Regions from separate parts of the Streptomyces sp. NPDC060031 genome, predicted to be linked through region 2. Evidence: riboswitches for the same ligand, from Rfam matches in the RefSeq annotation. Region 2 holds a riboswitch; each other region holds the start of a gene.
What was found. A riboswitch is a leader RNA that binds a small molecule or an ion and turns the genes downstream of it on or off. The one in region 2 is predicted to bind cyclic di-AMP.
Positions count from the first base shown of each region.

Region 1: linked by a shared signal. The riboswitch ahead of ACFWB8_RS11425 (LysM peptidoglycan-binding domain-containing M23 family metallopeptidase) and the one ahead of ACFWB8_RS07605 (M23 family metallopeptidase) in region 2 are both predicted to bind cyclic di-AMP.
Region 3: linked by a shared signal. The riboswitch ahead of ACFWB8_RS16665 (transglycosylase family protein) and the one ahead of ACFWB8_RS07605 (M23 family metallopeptidase) in region 2 are both predicted to bind cyclic di-AMP.

Region 1 is NZ_JBHWVM010000019.1:59,685-66,938, reverse strand. Features, by position in the region: gene ACFWB8_RS11435 (MBL fold metallo-hydrolase) at 168-1,421, opposite strand; gene ACFWB8_RS11430 (SGNH/GDSL hydrolase family protein) at 1,559-2,341, opposite strand; gene ACFWB8_RS11425 (LysM peptidoglycan-binding domain-containing M23 family metallopeptidase) at 2,511-3,533, opposite strand; cyclic di-AMP (ydaO/yuaA leader) riboswitch at 3,538-3,745, opposite strand; gene ACFWB8_RS11420 (tyrosine-protein phosphatase) at 4,025-4,831, shown strand; gene ACFWB8_RS11415 (aspartate aminotransferase family protein) at 4,879-6,294, opposite strand; gene hpnH (adenosyl-hopene transferase HpnH) at 6,291-7,254, opposite strand, start outside.
Region 2 is NZ_JBHWVM010000012.1:17,629-24,882, forward strand. Features, by position in the region: gene ACFWB8_RS07590 (GNAT family N-acetyltransferase) at 1-1,444, opposite strand, end outside; gene ACFWB8_RS07595 (HPr family phosphocarrier protein) at 1,629-1,910, shown strand; gene ACFWB8_RS07600 (GntR family transcriptional regulator) at 2,156-2,821, opposite strand; gene ACFWB8_RS07605 (M23 family metallopeptidase) at 2,984-3,778, opposite strand; cyclic di-AMP (ydaO/yuaA leader) riboswitch at 3,791-3,950, opposite strand; gene ACFWB8_RS07610 (M16 family metallopeptidase) at 4,166-5,533, opposite strand; gene ACFWB8_RS07615 (M16 family metallopeptidase) at 5,554-6,924, opposite strand; gene ACFWB8_RS07620 (DNA topoisomerase (ATP-hydrolyzing) subunit A) at 7,169-7,254, shown strand, end outside.
Region 3 is NZ_JBHWVM010000032.1:18,148-25,401, reverse strand. Features, by position in the region: gene eno (phosphopyruvate hydratase) at 1-301, opposite strand, end outside; gene ACFWB8_RS16665 (transglycosylase family protein) at 554-1,252, opposite strand; cyclic di-AMP (ydaO/yuaA leader) riboswitch at 1,256-1,428, opposite strand; gene ACFWB8_RS16660 (transglycosylase family protein) at 1,705-2,775, opposite strand; gene ACFWB8_RS16655 (cytochrome P450) at 2,879-4,177, opposite strand; gene ACFWB8_RS16650 (globin domain-containing protein) at 4,326-5,510, shown strand; gene ACFWB8_RS16645 (nucleoside triphosphate pyrophosphohydrolase) at 5,532-6,521, opposite strand; gene ACFWB8_RS16640 (SurA N-terminal domain-containing protein) at 6,550-7,173, opposite strand.

The sequences.
Region 1 (7,254 bases), on a different contig from region 2:
GCGCTCGTACGGGCGGCCGAATGCGCCGGGAGCGCGTACGCCCTGGTGACCCGGGGCGCGCGCCGTCCGGTCCGCACACCTGTGCCCCGCGGGTCCCGGTACCCCCGGCGGCCACGCCGGCCCCACGGATCGCGCCGACCCCGGGGCCCCGCCTTCGGTCCGGGGGTCTACGACCCGACGGCCTCCGACTCCTCGCGCCCGACCGAGGGCCCCGACGGGGGCGTAGCCGCTGACGGGGGCGTAGCCGGAGCGGCGGTCACCGGCGAGGAGGCATCCGGAGCCACCAACGGCGCCGCGGCCGGTGCGGCCGTTGCGGCGGCGACGAAGGGACGCCACCAGGGCTCGCGCGGGGCGTCGGAGGCTCCCGGCTCGAAGGGCTGGCCCGGCACCGGCAGGGCGATGGCCGCCCCGGAGCCCTCGGCCGCGGCCACCGTGCCCTCGCCGGGCTCGTCCCACGGATGCGGGGCCAGGTTGAAGGTGCCCCAGTGGATCGGCAGCATCGCACCGTGCGGCGCACCGCCCTGGAGGTCGAGGTGGGCGCGCATCCCCTCTTCGGGGGTCATGTGGATGTCGGGCCAGTACTCGGAGTAGGCGCCGATCTGGATCATCGTGGCGTCGAAGGGGCCGTGCTCGGCGCCGATCTCCTCGAAGCCGGGGAAGTAGCCGGTGTCCCCGCTGTGGTAGATCCGGTGCGCGTCGCCCGCTACGACCCAGGAGGCCCACAGGGTGAACTGCTGGTTGCGCAGCCCGCGGCCGCAGAAGTGCCGGGCCGGGGTCGCCGTCAGAGTGAGCCCGGCGATCTTGGTGCTCTCGTTCCAGTCGAGCTCGCGCAGCCGGTCGGCCGGGACTCCCCAGCGCTCCAGGTGCGCGCCGACGCCCAGCGGGACGGCGAAGACCGTGTCCGTGCCGGCCAGTTCCTTGATGGTCGGGAGGTCGAGGTGGTCGTAGTGGTCGTGGGAGATCACCACGACGTCGACCGGGCCGAGCGCGGCCAGGGGCACCGGTACCGGATGCAGCCGCTTGGGTCCGGCGAAGGGGAAGGGGGAGCAGCGCTCGCCCCACACCGGGTCGAACAGCACCCGCCGCCCGTCGATCTCCGCGAGCACGCTGGAGTGCCCCATCCAGGTGAGCCGCAAGCCGCTGGCCGGCGGCTTCGCCAGCTCGGCCAGGGTGGTCGGATAGACGGGGACGGGCGCGCCGGGGTTGCGCCGGACCCGCTGCTCCTTGTGGAAGTAGATCTTGGCGAATTCCAGCATCGACCCGGACGGCCTGGTCCTGGCCCCGACCGGGTTCTGGAAGACTCCGTCGGCGAAGTTCGGCGAGCGCAGGATCCGCTCAAGCCGCGCACCGGACGGGTCCGCGCCGAAGGCTTCGGGCCGCATGGCACGCAGCCGTGGACGCAAGGAACGGGAGCCGGTCAAGGCGCCTCCTGAGAGGGTGGGGGCGGGATGGGCGGACGGCTTACGACCATCCCAACGCGCACCGGGCCCGAAGGATTCCGACCCGGCCCCTGACATCATGCGCCGCTCCACTCCTTCTGTGGCGGCAGCAGGTCCGGCTACAGGGGCAGCAGGTCCGGCCGCTTCGCCTCGACGTGGTCCCCGGAGGACTCCCCGCGCAGCCGGCGGCCGATCCACGGCACCAGGTACTCGCGGGCCCACTGGATGTTGTCCCGGGTCACGTCCACCGAGCCGCGCGGCTGCTGCGGAGGCCACGGCTGGTCCGGATCGGCCGGCACCCCCATGCCCAGCACCTGCGCGGCGCGCAGCGCGACCCGGGTGTGCCCCTCGGGCGAGAGGTGCAGCCGGTCGTCGTCCCAGGCCCGCCGGTCCTGTACGGACTTCAGGGACCAGAGGTCGAGCACCGGGCAGTCGTACCGGTCGGCGATCGCGCGCACGTGCGCGCTGTACGTCGCGACCTTGCCGCGCAGGTGCTTGAGGACCGGTACGCCCCGGGTGTCGAAGCCGGTGGTGATCATGACCTGGCCGACGGCCCCGGTGAGCTCGGCGACGGCCGCCTCGAACCGCTCGGCCACGTGGTCCGGGTCGCTGCCGGGACGGATGATGTCGTTGCCGCCCGCGCAGAAGGTCACCAGGTCGGGCGCGAGCTCCTTGGCCCGCGGGACCTGCTCCGCCACGATCTGGTCGAGGAGCCGCCCGCGGACGGCCAGGTTCGCGTACCGGAAGTCGTGTTCTTCGCGCTGATCGGCCAGGAGCACGGCCAGCCGGTCCGCCCAGCCGAGAAACGTTTCCCCGGGTCCCGGGTCCCCCACGCCCTCGGTGAAGCTGTCCCCGATCGCCGCGTACGAGCCGATGGTCTTGAGTGTCGTCGTCGCTGCCACGGGACCACATACTTCACCCCGTCACGTGACCTACGCCACCGTAGGCAGGGGTTGACGGACCGTGATTTATACCACCGGCAGGTGAGGAATAACAGCGCGTGAGGCCGGCCCCCCTCGGGCCCCGGCCTCACGCGGGTCCGGCGTCCGACAGCGGACCGGTTGGGGGTCGTCAGATGCTGACGCCCTTGGAGCGGAGGTAGGCCAGCGGGTCGACGTCGGAGCCGTAGGACGGACCGGTGCGGATCTCGAAGTGGAGGTGCGGGCCGGTCACGTTGCCGGTGGCGCCGGAGAGGCCGATACGCTGCCCGGCGGTGACGCTCTGGCCGACCGAGACCGACAGCTGGGAGAGGTGGCCGTACTGGGAGTACTTGCCGTCGGCGTGCCGGATGACGACCTCGTTGCCGTACGCGCCGCCCCAGCCCGCGGAGACGACGGTGCCCGCGCCGACCGCCTTGACGGTGGTGCCGCTGCTCGCGATGAAGTCGACACCGGTGTGGTAGCCGCTGGACCACATGGCGCCGGCGGTCTTGTACGCGGTGGAGACGCCGCCGCCGACGGGGGCGACGAAACCGGAGGAGGGCGCGGCCTGCTGCTGCTCGGCCGGGGCGGCGGGTGCGGCCGGGGCCTCGGCCTCGGGGGCGGCGCCCTCGTCCGGGGAGCCTTCGCCGGCGGCGCCCTCGTCCGAGGTTCCCTCCGCGGAGTCGGCCGGGCCCTCGTCCGCGGAGGAGTCGGCAGGGACATCGGCGGAGGACTGCTCGGCGGGGGCCTGGGTCCGGGCCGGGGCGGACTCGACGGCGGGCGCGGCGTCGCCCTCGGCGCCGAGCGCCAGCTTCAGCCCGGGGTGGATCAGCGAGGGGTCGGCGCCGACGGCCGCGCGGTTGTCGGCGTAGAGCTGCTGCCAGCCGCCGCCGAGGTGCCGCTGCTCGGCGATCTTGGAGAGGTAGTCACCCGGGACGACCGTGTACACGGCCGGCGCGGCCGCCAGCACCCGGGCGGCGGGAGCGGCCTTCAGCGCCGCGGGGACCTGAGCGGCCAGGACGGGGGCCGTCGCCGGGGCGGCGGCGGGAGCCGCGTGGGCGCCGGCGGCTCCGAACAGCGGGAGCGCGAGGGCCGCGCCGCCGGTACCGGCCATGGCGAAACCGCGGGATATCGAGGGGGACTTGGGACGGCGGTGCTTACCCTTTGCAGGCATGGCGAATTCCTCTCCGTCGCCTGCGAGGTGAGCTGTCGGGTTCGGACTGGAGATGTCCGGTCGTACATGAACAGCACATGGACGACTTCACCCCGAGCCGTCCCGGCATAAAGATCCGGAACAGCGGCTTACCTGGTTCCCCCGCTCCTGCCGCGCGCGTGAATAGTCGGGTGCGGTTTCCGGACGGTGGCAGGATTCGGCGGTCCATCCGGATCGATCGCGAAGGTAATCGAGTGGTGGCACACCGAACAAGCCGTGAATTTCCTGACGGAATCTCAAGGGTGCTGGTCCGACGGAATTCCGGTCACCCTGTGTCCATTCAATGGCGGCAACAGCCGCCCCGGCAGGGCAATTCACCTTTGACGATCAGGCACTCACGGTCACCGTATGATCTGGCTCACGGGGACGTGCCCGATCTCGCTTCCACTCATGGCAAGTTGTCGCCAAGTAGTGTAATTCGGACATCCCCACGACCAGGCAGAGGAGCCGCCGTGACCCAGCAGATACCCCAGAGCCCGTCCACGGAACCGGGACTGGCCGGAGTACGCAACTTCCGTGACGTGGGCGGGCTGCCGACCGCCGACGGCCGAAGGGTCAAGACGGGACGACTGTTCCGTAGCGGACATCTCGCCCATGCCACCGAAACCGATGCAGAGTTCCTCGCCGCTCTCGGACTGCACACCATCTTCGACTTCCGCAACGGCGCCGACCACGCGCTGGAGGGGCAGGACGTGGAGCTGCCCGGCGTGCGCAATGTCAACATTCCGCTCTCGGACCCGGCGGACGGCACGGAATTCTGGAAGATGGTCCGCGAAGGCGGCCTCGAAGAACTCCGCACGGTCCTGGGCGACGGCAAGGCCGCCGCGCGGATGGCGAACTCGTACCGCGGAATGATCAAGAACCGCACCGCCGAGCACGGCCGGGTGGTCCACGCCCTCGCCGAGGACAGCGTCCCGGCCCTCATGCACTGCGCCGCCGGCAAGGACCGGGCCGGCCTGTCGATCGCCGTCACCCTGCTCGCCCTGGGGGTCGAGCGCGAGGCGGTCGTGGCGGACTACCTGGAGTCGAACGCCCCCCACAACCGCTACCGGGTCCGCCGCGGCAGCCAGTCCGCCGAGGCCCGCTCCCCCGAGGTGATGGAACTGCTCGCGCCGCTCTTCGACGCCCGCGCCGAGTACCTGACGGCGGCCTTCGAGACCATCGACGGCCACTGGGGCGGTCTGGACCGTTACCTCGCCGAGGGCCTCGGGCTCACGCCCGAGACCCTCGACCGGCTCCGGGACCGCCTGCTCGACTGAGGTCGGCCAGGTGGACGGACGGGCGGACGGGCGGACGGAGCGGGCGGTCAGCGGTTGCCGACCGCCTGCTTCACCAGCGTCTTGCCGAAGTCCCACATCAGCCCGCCACCGGCGTGCGCCTCGTCCATGACGTCCCGGAAGGCGCGCACGAACCGGTCGACGTCCGCCTCGTCCACGATCAGCGGCGGGATGAGCTTGATCACTTCCAGATGGTCACCGGAGACCTGCGTGAGGATCCGGTGCTTCTGGAGCAGCGGCACGACAACCATCTGCGCGAACAGCCCCTTGCGGGCCGCCTGCAGCATCGTCCACCGGCTGCGCAGCCCCAGCGAGGACGGGCGCCCGAACTCGATGCCGACCATCAGACCGCGTCCCCGCACCTCGTGCAGCAGCTCGTACTCGTCCACCAGCGCCGCGAGCCGCCCGCGCAGCAGGTCGCCCATCGTGCGGGCGTTCGCCACCACCTCCTCGTCCTCCATGACGCAGAGCACCGCCAGACCGGCCGCCATCGCCTGCGCGTTGGAGCCGAAGCTGGCGGAGTGCACGAGCACCCGGTCCATGGACGAGTAGACCTTCTTGAAGATCCAGTCCTTGCCGAGGGTCGCCCCGACCGGCACGTAGCCGCCCGACAGCGCCTTCGCCACGCAGACCAGGTCCGGCTCCACACCCGGCTCGTGCTGGTACGCGTAGAAGTCGCCGGTACGCCCGAGGCCGGTCTGCACCTCGTCCGCGATCAGCAGCGCACCCCGCCGGTGCAGCAGTTCCTGCGCGGCGAGCAGGAAGCCGGGCGGGGCGCAGAGCACGCCCTTGCCCTGGATCGGCTCGACGACGAAGGCGGCCACGTCGCCGCGCTTCAGCTCCCGCTCCAGGGCGGCCAGGTCGCCGAGCGCGATCTTCGTGTCGGGCAGCAGCGGCGCGAAGCCGTCCCGGAAGCCGCCCTCCCCGTTGACCGAGAGCGAGCCCGTGGTGAGCCCGTGGAAGGCGTGGTCGCAGTAGAGGATCCTGGGCCGCCCGGTGGCGTACCGGGCGAACTTCAGGGCCGTCTCCACCGCCTCGGTACCGCTGTTCCCGAAGAAGACCCGGTCCAGGTGCGGACTGTACGAGAGCAGCTTCTCGGCCAGCAGCCCGGGCAGCGGCTGGCAGTCGAAGCGGGTCAGGTCGGCGAGCTGGGCGTCCAGGACGTCGTGCAGGGCGCGGCGGACCACCGGGTGGTGCCGGCCCAGGCCCATCACCCCGAAGCCGGCCAGCATGTCGAGGTAGTCGTTGCCCTCGGCGTCCCAGAAGTGGGCGCCTTCGGCCCGCTCGTAGACCTTGTCGAAGCCGATGGTGTGCAGCATCCGGGGCAGCTGGTGGTTGAGGTGGCGGGCGTGCAGCTCGTACCGCTCCCCGCCGCGCTCGGCCAGCAGGGCGCCGAGGTCGAAGCCCTTGCCCCGGCCGCCCTCCCCCGCGTGGCCCGTGCTCATGCCGAGGTGTCCCGGTTGCCGCCGATCGTCTCCCGGGCCGCGCGCAGGGACTCCTTGAGGGAGCCCATGGTGGCGAGGACGGCGGTCGGCTCGTAGCCGCAGTGCGCCATGCAGTTCGCGCAGCGCGGGTCCTTTCCGCGGCCGTACTTGCTCCAGTCGGTGTCGTGGATCAGTTCCCGGTACGTCGGCACGTACCCGTCGCTCATCAGATAGCAGGGGCGCTGCCAGCCGAAGAGGGAGTAATTCGGAATGGCCCAGGCGGTGCAGGGGAAATCGGCCTTGCCTTCCAGGAAGTCCAGGAAGAGCGGGGAGTGGTTGAGCCGCCAGCGCCGGCGGTTGCCGCCCGCGAAAGCCTTCTTGAAGAGTTCGCGGGTCTGTTCGACGCCGAGGAAGTGCTCCTGGTCCGGTGCCTTTTCGTACGCGTAGGCCGGCGAGATCATCATCTCGTCCACCTGGAGGTCGTCATTGAGGTAGTTGAGCACCTCGATGATGGTCTGCGGGGTGTCGGTGTTGAAGAAGGTGGAGTTCGTGGTCACCCGGAACCCGCGCTTCTTCGCCTCCTTGATGGCCGCGACCGCCTCGTCGAACACGCCCTCCTTGGCCACCGACTCGTCGTGGCGTTCGCGCAGACCGTCGATGTGCACGGCGAAAGCGAAATAGGGGGAAGGGGTGAAGTTCTCGATCTTCTTGCGGAGCAGCATGGCATTGGTGCAAAGGAAGACATACTTCCGTTTGGCCACCAACTGGCGCACGATCTCGTGGATCTGCGGATGCATCAAGGGCTCGCCGCCCGCGATGGACACCATCGGCGCACCGGACTCCAGCACGGCGCCGACCGCCTGGGCCACCGGCATGCGCTGCTTGAGCACCCCGGCCGGGTGCTGGATCTTTCCGCACCCCTCACAGGCCAGGTTGCAGGCGTAGAGCGGTTCGAGCTCGACGATCAGCGGGAACTTCTCA
Region 2 (7,254 bases):
GGATCACGCCCGCCTGCCGCAGCAGCGCCGAGACCGTCGCGTCCGGGAGGCGGGTGTCGGGGACCACGTGGCCCGCGGGGGTGTGGCGGCCGCCCTTGGCGACGACCACCGGCTTGACGGCCGCCGTCCGGCGCGCGAGCCGGGTGAACTTGCGCGGGTTGCCCAGGGTCTCCAGGTAGAGCAGCGCGACGTCCGTCGCCTCGTCGTCGTACCAGTACTGGAGGATGTCGTTTCCGGACACGTCGGCGCGGTTGCCCGCCGAGACGAAGGAGGACAGTCCTTCGCCGCGGCGCAGGAGCCCCGAGAGCAGCGCGATCCCGATCGCCCCCGACTGTGTGAAGAGGCCGATCCGGCCGCGCTTGGGCAGCGGCGCGGGGGCCAGCGAGGCGTTGAGCTCCACCTCGGGTGCCGTGTTGATCACCCCGAACGCGTTCGGTCCGATCAGCCGCATCCCGTACGAGCGCACTTGCCGCACCAGTTCGCGCTGGCGGGCCGTCCCCTGCGCCCCGCTCTCCCCGTACCCGGCGGAGAGCACGACGAGCCCCTGCACCCCGTGCTCCCCGCAGTCGGCCACCGCCTGCGGGACCCGGTCCGCCGGGACCGCGACCACCGCGAGGTCCACGGGCGCGCCGATGTCGGCGAGCGCGCGGTAGGCCCGTACGCCGTCGAGCAGGTCTCCCCCGATGCCGGGGGCGCGGGCCGCGTTGACGGCGTAGAGGTGGCCGTGGAAGCCGCTGTCCCGCAGGTTGCGCAGGGTCGCCGCGCCCACCCCGCTGCCGGAGCGGCTGACTCCGATCACGGCCACGGAGCGCGGGGTCAGCAGTCGTTGCACCGAGCGGGCCTCGGCGCGCTGCTCGCGGGCGCGCTGTACGGCGAGGGACTCGGCGGTGGGTTCGAGGTCGAGGGTGAGGTGGACGGAGCCGTCCTCGAAGCTGCGCTTCTGCTGGTATCCGGCGTCCGTGAACACCTTGATCATCTTGTTGTTGGCGGGCAGCACCTCGGCGGCGAAGCGCCGGATGCCCCGCTCGCGGGCGACCGCGCCGATGTGTTCGAGCAGGGCGGAGGCCACGCCCCGGCCCTGGTGGGCGTCCTGGACGAGGAAGGCGACCTCGGCCTCGTCGGCGGGCCCGGTGGCCGGGCGGCCGTCGGAGCCGATCCGGTCGTAGCGGACGGTGCCGATGAACTCCCCGCCGATGGTCGCCGCGAGGCCGACCCGGTCCACGTAGTCGTGGTGGGTGAAGCGGTGCACGTCGCGGTCGGAGAGCCGGGGGTAGGGGGCGAAGAAGCGGTAGTACTTCGACTCGTCCGAGACCTGCTCGTAGAAGCTGACCAGCCGGCCCGCGTCCTCGGTGGTGATGGGCCTGATGCGGGCGGTGCCGCCGTCCCGCAGGACGACGTCCGCTTCCCAGTGTGCCGGGTACGAGGGGTCCGACTCGGTGGTCATGGGGCCACCTTAAGGCTCCTGCGGCCCATGCAGCCCTGGCGCGGCGCATCAGGCAAGCTGGCGCAAACAGTGCAAGCTGGGGAAGGCCGAACGGCAGGGAGATTCAGGCCGAAGGTCGGTCGGAGCATTCCGGACGTCATGAGAGACTGGTCTAGACAACCGTAAGAACCTGAAGGGCATCACCATGGCAGAGCGCCGCGTCAACGTCGGGTGGGCCGAGGGCCTGCACGCTCGTCCCGCCTCGATCTTCGTCCGCGCGACGACCGCTTCCGGCGTCCCGGTGACCATCGCGAAGGCCGGCGGCGACCCCGTCAACGCCGCCTCCATGCTGGCGGTTCTGGGCCTGGGCGCCCAGGGCGGCGAGGAGATCGTCCTCGCGTCCGACGCCGAAGGCGCCGAGGTCGCGCTGGACCGCCTCGCGAAGCTGGTCGCCGAGGGTCTCGAGGAGCTCCCCGAGACCGTCTGACCCCTCGGGTTCGAGTCGTGCGGCCCGTAGGGCTCGTACCGCTCGGCTGCTGTTACTGCTCGTACGGCGAAGCCGTGGCCACCGGAATGCCGGCGGCCACGGCTTCGCTGCTTTTCCCGGACCGCCGGACCCCCCGACCGGTCCGCGAATAGCGGAATTCCAGCCGCTCGCACCGGCCGAAAATAATGCGGATCCGTGAATTGCCCGGAGCCGCGCGAATATCCGTCCTTTGTATACGGCGTTTGTTAATGCGGGCCGCTCGCCATGTTTACGGCAGGTTGCGAAGTCCTCACCCGCATCCGGTGCGCCCCGGCCGCCCGGTCCGCGTGCATCGCGGTGAGCGCCCGGGCCCGCTCCGCGTCACCGCGCGCCACGGCGTCCACGATCGCCCCGTGCTCCGCCCAGGACTCCACCGGCCGCGCCGGGGCCTCCACCGCGTACATCCAGGCCACCTTGTGCCGCATCTGTGTGAGCAGCGCGATCAGCCCCGGGCTGCCGGAGGCCTGGGCGAGGGTCTCGTGGAACCAGCCGCCCAGGGAGCGCAGATCCTCCCCCTGGCCCCGCTTCGCCCGCTCCTGCCCCAGCCGGACCAGCCCGCGGAGCACCTTGAGGTGGGCCTCGGTACGCCGCCGGGCGGCCCGGGCGGCCGCCAGCGGCTCCAGCAGCATCCGCACCTCCAGGAGGTCCGCGGCCTCCTGCTCGGTCGGCTCGGCCACACAGGCGCCCGCGTGCCGCCGGGTCGTCACGAAGCCCTCGGATTCCAGGGTGCGCAGCGCCTCGCGCACCGGGACGCGCGAGACTCCGTACCGGCGGGCCAGCACCTCTTCGGTGAGCCGGCTGCCCGGCCCGAACACCCCGGAGACGATGTCGTCGCGAATTGCTGTGCACACCGCGTGCGCGGGAATACGCAAGACCGGACCTCCGCCTATTTCCGACTGCCGACATCATTGATGCGTGCAACTCTATGGCAACACACGATAATTTCCGAGGACGGCCGAAATACGAAACATTCCCACAACGCGAAGGCCCCGGCTCGGGGAGCCGGGGCCTTCGCGGATGTCGTGCGGTGCGGGTCAGACGGTGACGCCGTGCCCGCGCAGGTACGCGACCGGGTCGATGTCCGAGCCGTAGTCGGCGCCGGTGCGGGCCTCGAAGTGCAGGTGCGGGCCGCTGGAGTTGCCCGTGGAGCCCGACAGGCCGATCTGCTGGCCCGCGGTGACCTGCTGGCCGACGGAGACGCTCAGCACGGACAGGTGGCCGTACTGGGTGTAGGTGCCGTCGGCGTGCTTGATGACGATGTTGTTGCCGTACGCGCCGCCCTGGCCCGACTCGACCACGGTGCCCGCGCCCACGGCGTGGACCGTGGTGCCGGTGGCGGCGTGGAAGTCGATGCCGGTGTGGCTGCCGGAGGACCACATGCCGCCGCCCGCGTGCCACTGGGTGCTGACGTAGGAGCCCTCGACGGGGGCGACGAAGGTGTTGAGGCGCTTGCGCTCCTCCTCGCGGGCCGCGCGCTCGGCGGCCTCGCGCTCTTCCTGCGCCCGGGCCTCGGCCACGCGCTTGGCCTCGGCGGCCCGCTGCCTGGCGTCGGCCTCGGCCTGCGCCTTGGCGGCGGCGGCCTCGGCGGCGCGCTGCTGGGACTGGGCCTGGGCCTCGATCTCGCCCGCGAGGTCCTCGGCCACCACGATGGTGTTCAGGCCGGTGTCCTCGATGGAGGGGGCGGCCTGGTCCGCGGCGAACGCGGGACCGGCCAGGGAGCCGACGACACCAGTGGTGGCGAGGGCGGCTATGCCGGCGTAGCCGGCGGTCCTGCGGCTCAGACGACTGGAACCACGGTGCTTACCGGCGGCACGACTGCCAAACGCCATGACGGGGCTGATCCTTTCCTTCCCTCTCGCCTACCGGGTTAGCTGACGGGTTCGGAGCAGGAAGGTCTCCTACGGGCCTCCTCTTGCGAGGCGGTCCGATTCACCCCAGGGACTGATGTGGGTCCCCGGCTCCCCAGGCTCGCGCCTGACGGGGACTCGGCGATCGCTGTCCGGTGCCGCGGGTGCGGCGGGTACAACTGACGAACAGCACGGCCGACGCTAGGCGGATCATCAGTCAATCGCCAAACAGACACGCCTTTTTGTTGCGTACGCCACAGCACATACAAGCAACCTCACCCCTAAACAGACAAAAGGGGCCTCGGCGGACAAGCCACCGAAGCCCCCTGCGTGCCGCCCGGTTGGGCCGCTGTCCGGCCGGTCGGCCGATCAGTTGGTGACGACGCTCACGTCACCGATCCCGAGGGCGCGCACCGGCTCCTCGATCTGTGCGGCGTCGCCCACCAGCACCGTGACCAGCCGGTCCACCGGGAAGGCGCTGACGACCGCCGAAGTCGCCTCCACCGTGCCGGTTTCGGCCAGCCGGGCGTACAACTGCGCCTGGTAGTCGTCCGGCAGCTCCTGCTCGACCTGGTCGGCGAGGGTGCCGGCGACCGAGGCGGCCGTCTCGAACTTCAGCGGGGCCACGCCCACCAAGTTCTGTACCGCCACGTCCCGTTCGGCATCGGTCAGGCCGCCCTCCGCGAGGGTGCGGAGCACCTTCCAGAGGTCCTCCAGCGCCGGGCCGGTGTTCGGGGTGTCCACCGAGCCGCTGATGGCGAGCATCGAGGCGCCCTTGCCGTCGGCGGTGGAGCGCAGTACCTGGCCGAAGGCGCGCACGCCGTAGGTGTACCCCTTCTCCTCGCGCAGCACCTTGTCCAGGCGCGAGGTGAGGGTGCCGCCCAGGCAGTACGTGCCGAGCACCTGGGGCGCCCAGACCCGGTCGTGCCGGTCCGGTCCGATGCGGCCGATCAGCAACTGCGTCTGCACCGCGCCGGGCCGGTCGACGATGACCACGCGGCCGGTGTCGTCGGCGGTCACCGGCGGCACCGGCAGCGGCTCCGCGAAGTCGCCGGTCCATGAGCCCAGGGTCTCGGCCAGGACCGCGTCCAGGTCGACCCCGGTCAGGTCGCCGACGACCACCGCGGTGGCGGTGGCGGGGCGCACGTGGGCCTCGAAGAAGGCGCGCACGGCCGCCGAGTCGATACGGGCGACCGTGTCCTCGGTGCCCTGACGCGGGCGAGACATCCGCAGCGAGGCCGGGAAGAGCTCCTTGGACAGCTGCTTGGCCGCGCGGCGCTGCGGGTTGGCCAGCTCGTGCGGGATCTCGTCGAGCCGGTTGCGCACCAGCCGGTCCACCTCGGAGTCGGCGAAGGCGGGCGCGCGCAGGGCTTCGGCGAGCAGGCCGAGCGCCTTGGGCAGCCGGGAGACCGGGACTTCCAGGGAGACCCGGATGCCCGGGTGGTCGGCGTGCGCGTCGAGGGTGGCGCCGCAGCGCTCCAGCTCGGCCGCGAACTCCTCGGCGGAGTGCTTGTCGGTGCCCTCGGACAGCGCGCGGGCCATGATGGTGGCCACGCCGTCCAGGCCCTCGGGCTCGGCGTCCAGGGGGGCGACGAGGTTGATCTCGACCGCCACCACCTGCTGGCCCGGGCGGTGGCAGCGCAGCACGGTCAGGCCGTTCGGCATCACCCCGCGGTCGGGGGCCGGGAAGGCCCACGGCTGCGGCTCGCCGGGCTGCGGCTGCGGGTGAAAGGTCATCGTGACGGCTGCGGTGTCGCTCACTGCTCCGCCCCCTCGTTCTCGTCGCTCTCGTCGGACTCGTCGGACTCGTCGGACTCGTCGGCGTCCGAACCGGCCAGCGGCTCGTAGACCAGCACCGCGCGGTTGTCCGGGCGCAGTCGGGCCGCGGCCACGGCCTGCACCTCCTCGGCGGTGATGTCGAGGACGCGCTGGACGGCGGTCAGCGCCAGCTGCGGGTCGCCGAACAGCACCGCGAAGCGGCACAGTTCGTCGGCGCGGCCGGCCACCGTGCTCAGCCGGTCCAGCCACTCGCGCTCCAGCTGCGCCTGCGCCCGCTCCATCTCCTCGGCCGTCGGGCCCTCGGCGGCGAACCGCGCGAGCTCCTCGTCGACGGCCGACTCGATGTCGGGCACCTCCACGCCGCCGGAGGTCTTGACGTCCAGCCAGCCGAGCGAGGGCGCACCCGCCAGCCGCAGCATGCCGAAACCGGCCGCGACGGCCGTCTGGTCGCGGCGTACCAGGCGGTTGTGCAGCCGCGAGGACTCGCCGCCGCCCAGGATGGTCAGCGCCACGTCCGCGGCGTCGCAGTCGCGGGTGCCGTCGTGCGGGAGCCGGTAGGCGGCCATCAGCGCACGCGCCGGGACCTCCTCGACGATCTCCTCGCGCAGCTCCGCGCCGATCACCTCGGGCAGCGAGCCGTCGCGCGGCGGCTGCTTGCCGTCGTGCGAGGGAATGGTGCCGAAGTACTTCTCGATCCAGGCGAGCGTCCGCTCGGGGTCGATGTCGCCGACGACCGACAGCACCGCGTTGTTGGGTGCGTAGTACGTGCGGAAGAAGTTGCGCGCGTCCTCGAGGGACGCGGCGTCCAGGTCGGCCATGGAGCCGATCGGGGTGTGGTGGTACGGGTGGCCCTCGGGGTACGCCAGGGCGGTCAGCTTCTCGAAAGCCGTGCCGTACGGGACGTTGTCGTACCGCTGGCGGCGCTCGTTCTTGACGACGTCGCGCTGGTTCTCCATGGACTCGTCGTCCAGGGCGGCGAGCAGCGAGCCCATCCGGTCCGCCTCCAGCCACAGCGCGAGCTCCAGCTGGTGGGTCGGCATCGTCTCGAAGTAGTTGGTGCGCTCGAAGCTGGTGGTTCCGTTCAGGGAGCCGCCGGCGCCCTGGACCAGTTCGAAGTGCCCGTTGCCCGGTACGCTCGCCGAGCCCTGGAACATCAGGTGCTCGAAGAGGTGAGCCAGGCCGGTGCGCCCCTTGACTTCGTGGCGCGAGCCGACGTCGTACCAGAGGCAGACCGCGGCGACCGGGGTCAGGTGGTCCTCGGAAAGCACCACGCGCAGGCCGTTGGCCAGCCGGTGCTCGGTCGCTGTCAGGCCGCCGGAGCCGGCCTGAGCTGTGGCCGTGTGACCCATGGGCATGTGGTCCCTTCGATCGCGATGCAGAGATTTCTGTCAGACCTGCCACTGTATGCAAGCGCGTCGGCGACCGGAGAAGTTCCCGGCTCACTCCTGGGTCGGAGTCGGCGTTGTCGGTGGCTCGGGCCACAATGGTCCGCGTCATACCCTCGCGAGACACCCCGCAGGACCGAGCAAGACCCAGCAGAACCCCCCGTGAGACCCAGCTCATCCCGATTCTTGGTTAAGGAGCCGCGCAGCGATGGCCCGCCGCAGCACGAAGACCCCGCCGCCGCCGGAGGATTTCGAGGAGAAGATCCTCGACATCGACGTCGTCGACGAAATGCA
Region 3 (7,254 bases), on a different contig from region 2:
CGTCCAGGTCGAACATGGCCTGGTCGATCAGGCGCTGCTCGGTGGCGTCGTAGCCGACGAGCTCCGGGCCGATCTGCTCGATGACGGCCAGGACGGCCTTCTCGACGCCCTTGCCGAAGTAACGGTTGGGGTCACCGTCACGCAGCTCGATGGCCTCGAATGCACCGGTGGAGGCGCCGGACGGAACTGCAGCACGGCCGGTGCTGCCATCGTCGAGGCCCACCTCGACCTCGACCGTGGGGTTGCCTCGGGAGTCCAGGATTTCCCGGGCTACGACGACGTCGATGGACGGCACGAGCATCTCCTTCTGGGATGTGACGCTGGATGTGCGGTGGCGTCAGGCCGTGGGATGGCCTCGCCGCCTAGAGCCTAACCGGCTCCGGGCACTGGGCCGGCCGACCGCCCGGGTCCTGGGACGAAAAAGGGTCCGAATACCCCTCTTCCGGGACATAGGTCCCTTGAACATCGGGCTGCCGCCCGCCGCTGGGCCCGGCACGCGCCACCGCCCGGCGCGTCGGGCGGACGCGCCGGGCGGTGGGTGTTACCGCGGGATTCAGCTGAGCTTCAGCTTCTGCCCCGGGAAGATCAGGTCGGCGTCGGACACGATGTCCTTGTTGAGCTCGAAGAGCTTCTCCCAGCCGCCCTTGACGCCGTTGGCATCGGCGATGGTGCCCAGCGTGTCGCCGGACTTGACCTCGTACGAGCCGTTGCCGGTCTTGGGGGCCTCGGACTTCGGCTGGGCCGTGGTCCCGGTCTTCGGCTTGGAGGGGGCCGCGGTCTCGGAGCGCTTGGTCTCCTTCTTCGGCGCGGCCTTCTGCTCCTTCTTGGGCTCGGCCTTCGGCTTGGCCGGGGTCTCGGCCGCGCCGCCGCCGTTGTACGAGGCGCCGGACAGGCCCACGCCACAGGACGGCCAGGCGCCCTTGCCCTGGCCCTTGAGGACCTTCTCAGCGACGGCTATCTGCTGGGCCTTCGAGGCCTGGCTGGCCTGCGCGGCGTACGCCTTGCCACCGTAGGCGGCCCAGGTGGAGGACGAGAACTGCAGACCGCCGTAGTAGCCGTTGCCCGTGTTGATGGCCCAGTTGCCGCCGGACTCGCAGGAGGCGACGCGGTCCCACTCCGAGGCGGTGGCGGCGGAAGCGGTGCCCGCGGCCATCAGGGGGGCCGCGACGGCTACACCGGCGACGCCGGCGAGCGTGACGATGCGGACGGCCTTGGAACCGCGACGGTGCTTGCCCTTGCCGGAAAGCAGCATGGAGTTTCTCCTCACCGACGCCTACGAGGTGAGCTGTCGGGTTCGGGCGAGTGAGTTGCCCGGCGGTGCGACCTAGCGCACCGCTTAACCCCTAGCCGGTGGCGTGACCGTCTCTCAACGGCCGCTCCCGGCACCTACCTTGGTTCCCCCGCTCCTGCCTTCGGCGCTTGACGCGACGACTGTTCCCTCCGTCCGCCGGCAGGATTCGGCGATGCGGTCGAAGGAGCCCGCGGTGGCGAGCGATTCAGAAGGTAGACAGGTCCCTCCCCGATGTTCAACGAGCGCCATCGGGGAGAAACGGGGCCTACTTGCGTCCCTCGGACCAGTGTTTGCGCAGGTGAGGACGGGGTTTGCGGAAGCCTCGGGGCCGGACACGCCAGTTGACCGGAAGAGACACATGTCTCACTTAACTAAACCGGACAATCAGGTGTTTACGGGTGCCCGAACTGCCCCTATTTCTTAGTTAGATCCAGGTTTTGACCGGGCTTGATCAAGTTGGCGTCCTCGCCGATGACCTGCTGGTTGGCCGTATAGAGCGCGTTCCAGCCGCCCTTGAGGTCGTTGGCGTCCGCGATGGCGGCCAGGCTGTCGCCCGGCCGCACGGTGTAGGTCGGGTCCGACGCGGCGTCAGATGTGACGGGCGCCTCGACCGCGGCCTCTCCGCGGTGCTTACCGCCGCCCGCGGCCGGGGCCGCGGGGTCGGTGGAGGCTCCGGGGGCCGCCGGGGCGCTCGGGCCGGCGGCGGGGGTGCTCGGGTCGCCCGGCGCCGTGGGGGCCGTCGGCCCCGTCGAGGGGGCGTTCGGGTCCGTCGGGCCGGTGGCGGGCGCCGTGGGGTCCGTGGCGGGCACCGTCGGGTCGCCCGGGGTCGTCGGGGCGGTCGGGGTCGTCGGGTCGGCCGGGGCGGTCGGGGTCGTCGGCAGGTCCGGGTCCGGCATGACGGGCAGTCCGCTGGGCGGCCCGAGCGGGATGTCGGGCAGCACGAAGGACGGCGAGCCGGAGGGGCTCGGGGAAGCCTGGGCCGGAGCCCCGAAGTCCGTGGCGCGGTCGTCCGAGCCGCCGACCGGTACGGAGCCGTCCGGGCGGGACGCGGACGGGGCGGCGGACCCGCGGCTGCCGGGCCCGCCCGGGTCCACGTCCGCGGCCGGCGCCTGCCGGGTCAGGCCGGCCGGCTCCGCGCACATCGGCCACGCCTGGGGGCCCTGGGAAGCCAGCACCCGTTCGGCGACGGCGATCTGCTGCGAGCGGCTGGCCAGGTCGGCGCGGGTCGCGTAGTCGAGACCGCCGGCGCCCTTCCACTGCTCCTCGGTGAACTGCAGTCCGCCGTAGGCGCCGCTGCCGAAGTTCGCGCTCCAGGTCCCGCCGCTCTCGCACTCGGCGACCTTGTCCCACGTGGAGGCGTCGGCCGCGCTGGCGCCCGTGGCCGCGAGCAGCGGCAGGGCCAGCGCGGAGCCGGTGACTCCGGCGGTGACGACAATCGCGGGGATCTGTCGGGGGCGTCTGTGGCGGCCGTTCCCGGAACGCATGAGGGTGCACCTTTCGCATAACGGCGGGGTAACGGCAGAACCTAGCGGCCTTCGAACGCTTGTCACAAGTTTCGACGGAAACTGACTTCCAGTCAGTCGGCCTTCACTCGTTGCGGGGTGTAAAGCGGACCGGAAGAGTGCGCAGGCCACGCATGATGAGCCCGCCGCGCCAGCGCAGGTCGCTCGGCGGAACAGCGAGTTCCAGATCCGGCAGACGCGTGAGCAAAGTCGCAAGCGCGGTCTGCCCTTCGAGCCGCGCGAGCGGCGCACCCAGGCAGTAGTGGATCCCGTGCCCGTATCCGAGGTGCTGGTTGTCGGTCCTGGAGAGGTCGAGCGTGTCCGGTTCGGCGAACCGCTCGGGGTCCCGGTCGGCGGCCGCGAGGACCACCAGCACCGGATCGCCCGCCGCTACGTCCTGCCCGCCGAGGGTCAGCGCCTCGGTGGCGAACCGCCAGGTGGCCAGCTCCACCGGACCGTCGTAGCGCAGCAGCTCCTCGACGCCCGTCTCCAGCAGCCCGCTCTCCCCGGCCGCGAGGGAGGCCTGGAGGCGCTCGCGCTGGTCCGGGTTCATGAAGAGGGAGTGGACCCCGTTGCCGATGAGGTTCACGGTCGTCTCGAAGCCGGCGAAGAGCAGGATGAAGGCCATGGCGGTGGCCTCGGCCTCCGTCAGGTGGTCGCCGTGGTCGCTGGCCCGGATCAGATCGGAGATCAGGTCGTTGCCCAGGTCGTCCCTTTTGCGGTGGATGAGCTCGCCGAGGTAGGTCCTCATCTGCTTCACCGAGCGGGCGACCCCGCCGCGCGGGCCGCCGCCGTGCCGGATCATCATCCCGGCCCAGTCGCGGAAGTCGTCCTGGTCCTCACGCGGTACGCCGAGCATCTCGCAGATGGCGTAGATGGGGAGGGGGAAGGCGAACTCGTGGATGAGGTCCGCTTCCCCCTTGCTCGCGAACTGCTCGATGAGGTGGTCGGTCAGCTCCTGCACCCGCGGGGTGAACTCGGCGACCCTGCGCGGGGTGAACGCCTTCGACACCAGCCGCCGCAGCCGGGTGTGGTCCGGCGGGTCGATGTTGAGCAGATGCGTCATCAGCTCCGCCTTGCGCTCCCCCGGGATGCCGGTCTTCCCCTTGGCGTGCGCGGGCTCGGCGTGGTGCGCCGGATTCTTGCTGAGCCGCTGGTCGGCGAGGGCCTGGCGGGCATCGGCGTACCGGGTCACGAGCCAGGCCTCGACCCCGCTGGGGAGCCGGGTGCGGTGCACGGGCGAGTGCTCGCGCAGCCAGGCGTAGGCGGGGTACGGGTCGGTCGCGAACTCCCAGTCGAACAGGGTCGGGCCCTGGGCCGCGGGGGTGTCGGCCGGGCCCGGGGCGGGGGTCTCGGCGGGGTCTGCGGGGGTCTGCTGATGCACCCGCTGACGGTATCCCGTACATCGACCATCACCCCATATGGGTACTTCGTCGCGGCTGTCCGCAGATCCGCCATGGCTTGACCTGGCCTTGTCCGGCATTCCTACTTTCGGTTTTGTGGATGTGAGGATCTTGAAAAGCAGCTTCGCGGTGGTGGAGAGACGGGCCGAGCACACGGTCAAGTTCTTCTACACCCACCTGTTCTGGCACAACCCCGGCATCCGTGAGCTCTTCCCGGCTTCCTTCGAGGACATGGAACGGCAGCGGGACCGGCTCTTCGCCGCGCTCACCCACGTGATCGCCCACCTCGAGAACGAGAGCCTTCTCCCCTATCTACGCGACCTCGGCCGCGACCACCGCAAGTTCCTGGTCGGCCCCGAGCACTACGCCGCCGTCGGCACGAGCCTGCTCGCCGCGCTCGCCGAGGCCTCCGGGACGGCCTGGACCCCCCGGGTGGAGAAGGCCTGGGCCGAGGCCTACCAGGTGATGGCCGACGCGATGACGGACGGCGCCGGCGCGAGCGGGGATCCGCCGTGGTGGGACGCGGAGATCGTGCGCCACCTCCGGTACGGGCAGGACATTGCCGTGCTGACCCTGCGGCCCCACGCCCCGCTGCCCCATCTCCCCGGCCAGTACGTGAGCGTGAGCAGCGACCGCGTCCCGAGGACCTGGCGCACGTACTCCATCGGCAACGCGCCCCGCCCCGACCACACCCTCGACCTGCACGTCAGCCGCGTCGAACAGGGCCGGCTCAGCACCGCCCTGGTCCGCACCGTGCGGCCCGGCGAGATGCTGCGCCTCGGCGCGGCCGGCGGGCAGCTGACCTTCCGCCGCGCGGACCGCCCGGTCAGCCTCATAGCCGCCGGCACCGGCTGGGCGCCGATCCGCGCCATGCTGGAGGACCTCGCGCAGCACCCCCCTGATCAGGTCGTACGGCTCTTCGTGGTCGCCCGGGACGCCGCCCACCTCTACGACCGCCCGCTCATCGACGAGTACGCCGCCGCCCTGCGCTGGCTCGGCGTCACCTACATCACCCCCGCGCCGGGGCGGCACCGCAACGAGGCCACCGCCCGGCTCGCGACCGCACTCGGCAACCGCGCGCTCTGGCCGGACCAGGACGTCTACCTCAGCGGGCCGTCGCCGTTCATCGAGGAGACCGCGTACCTCCTGGAGGAGCTCGGCGCCCGCCCCGGCCGGATCTTCCACGACTCCGTGCCGTCCATGGGCAGGGACCACGGCCACGAGGGCCGCCCGCTGGGCTTCGGCGAGTGGTTCCTGAACCGCCCCGCGCCGCACTGGCACAACCCCTCGGGCCGCGCGCCCCGGGAGCACTGACACGCGTACCGCAGCCGGGGGCTACTCGCCGACGCCCTCGGCCGCACGGATCGCGTCCCGGTAGACGCGGGCCGCCGCACGCAGCGCGGTCTCGGGGTCGACCCCGGCCGCCTCGGCGCGTGCCGCCAGCTCCAGCAGTTCGTACCCGATGCCCTCGCCACGGGGCAGCTCCACGGGCACCGCCGCCGCACGGGCGCGGCCGGCCAGCTTGGCCGCGAGCGCGAGACCCGGCTGTCCCAGCGGGATCCCGTCGGTCACCGACTCCCGCCGCTTCTCGTCCGCCTTGGTCCGCTGCCAGTGCGCCTTGACGTCCTCGGCGGTCCGGGCCTGCGCGTCGCCGAAGACGTGCGGGTGGCGGCGGATCAGCTTCTCGACGAGGCCGCCGGCCACGTCGTCGATGGAGAACGGCTCCTCTCCGTCCTCCGGACGGCCTTCCTCGGCGATGCGCGCGTGGAAGACCACCTGGAGGAGTACGTCGCCGAGCTCCTCGCGCAGTTCCTCGCGGTCGCCGTCCTCGATGGCCTCGACCAGCTCGTACGCCTCCTCGATGGCGTACTTCACCAGCCCCCGGTGGGTCTGGCTCGAGGTCCAGGGGCATTCGCGGCGGACCCGGTCCATGACCTGGACCAGGTCGAGCAGCCGCGCGCCCGGCAGATCGTACGAGCCCGGCAGCAGCTCCAGGTCGGGCATGGCGACGCGGCCCGAGCCGGCCAGGCGCGCGAGCCCGTCGGTGAGCCGCTGGTCGCCCTCGCCGCCCGGGAGCACCACGACCGTGCGGCCGCCGGCGCAGGCCTCGACCAGCTCGTGCGCGTCCGGGGTCCCGTACGACACCTCGACGCCGGCCTCGCGCAGGAACGGCAGCTGCGGGTGGCCCGGGTCGGCGCACAGCACCCGGTCCGCGGCGTGCAGGGTCTGCCACGCCGGCCAGGACAGCACGCCGGGGGCGACCCGGTGGCTGGTGGTCAGCAGGACGATACGGCCGGTGGGCTCGGCGGGCGCTTGGTCGGTCACCCTGCGAACCTACCTCCGGACGCGGGCGTCAGGCTCCGGCGGGGGGCTGCACGGGCCGGGTCACCTGGGTGATCCACGGGGTCTGCGCGTCGCCGAGGACGATCTGCTGCGCATCCCACGTGCCGTAGCGCGGGTTCACCTCGACGTGCAGGGTCTTGGCGGCCTTCGAGAGCTCCGCGAGGGCCTTCTCCTGACTGCCGTAGTGCTCGAAGAGCTTGTCGCGCAACAGGTTGAAGCGGGTGTTCGCGTCCATCTGGCCCGGCGCGAGATTGGCCTGCTTGAGGGCCGCGGCCTCCAGCGCGTCGGGCGAGCCGGCCTGCTGGAGCTGGGCCTTGCGGAAGTCCTCGGCCTCCTTGGTGCTCACGCTCACCCCGGCGGCCTCGGCGGCGCGCTGCAGGACGGCTGTCTGGATCATGCGGTTGAGCTTGGTGCGGTCGAGTCCGGGGGTCGCCTGGACGAGCTCGGCCGCGTCCTCGGAACGGTTCTGCGCGGCGCGGACGTCCTTCACCTGGGCCTGGAGCGCGGAGGTGGTGATCCGTTCGCCGCCGACCACGGCCGCGGTGCCGGGGTGGGTCTCGCCCGAGCAGGCGGACAGCAGGGGGGCCGCCGCGAGCAGGGCGGCGGATACGGAGAGCGCAGTGCGACGGTGCAAAGGAGCCTCCAGGGCCGGGGAGATTGTGCGTCGGTGCACAAGGGCCGTGCGGTGATCGATGTTATGCAGTCAGGGTGATCG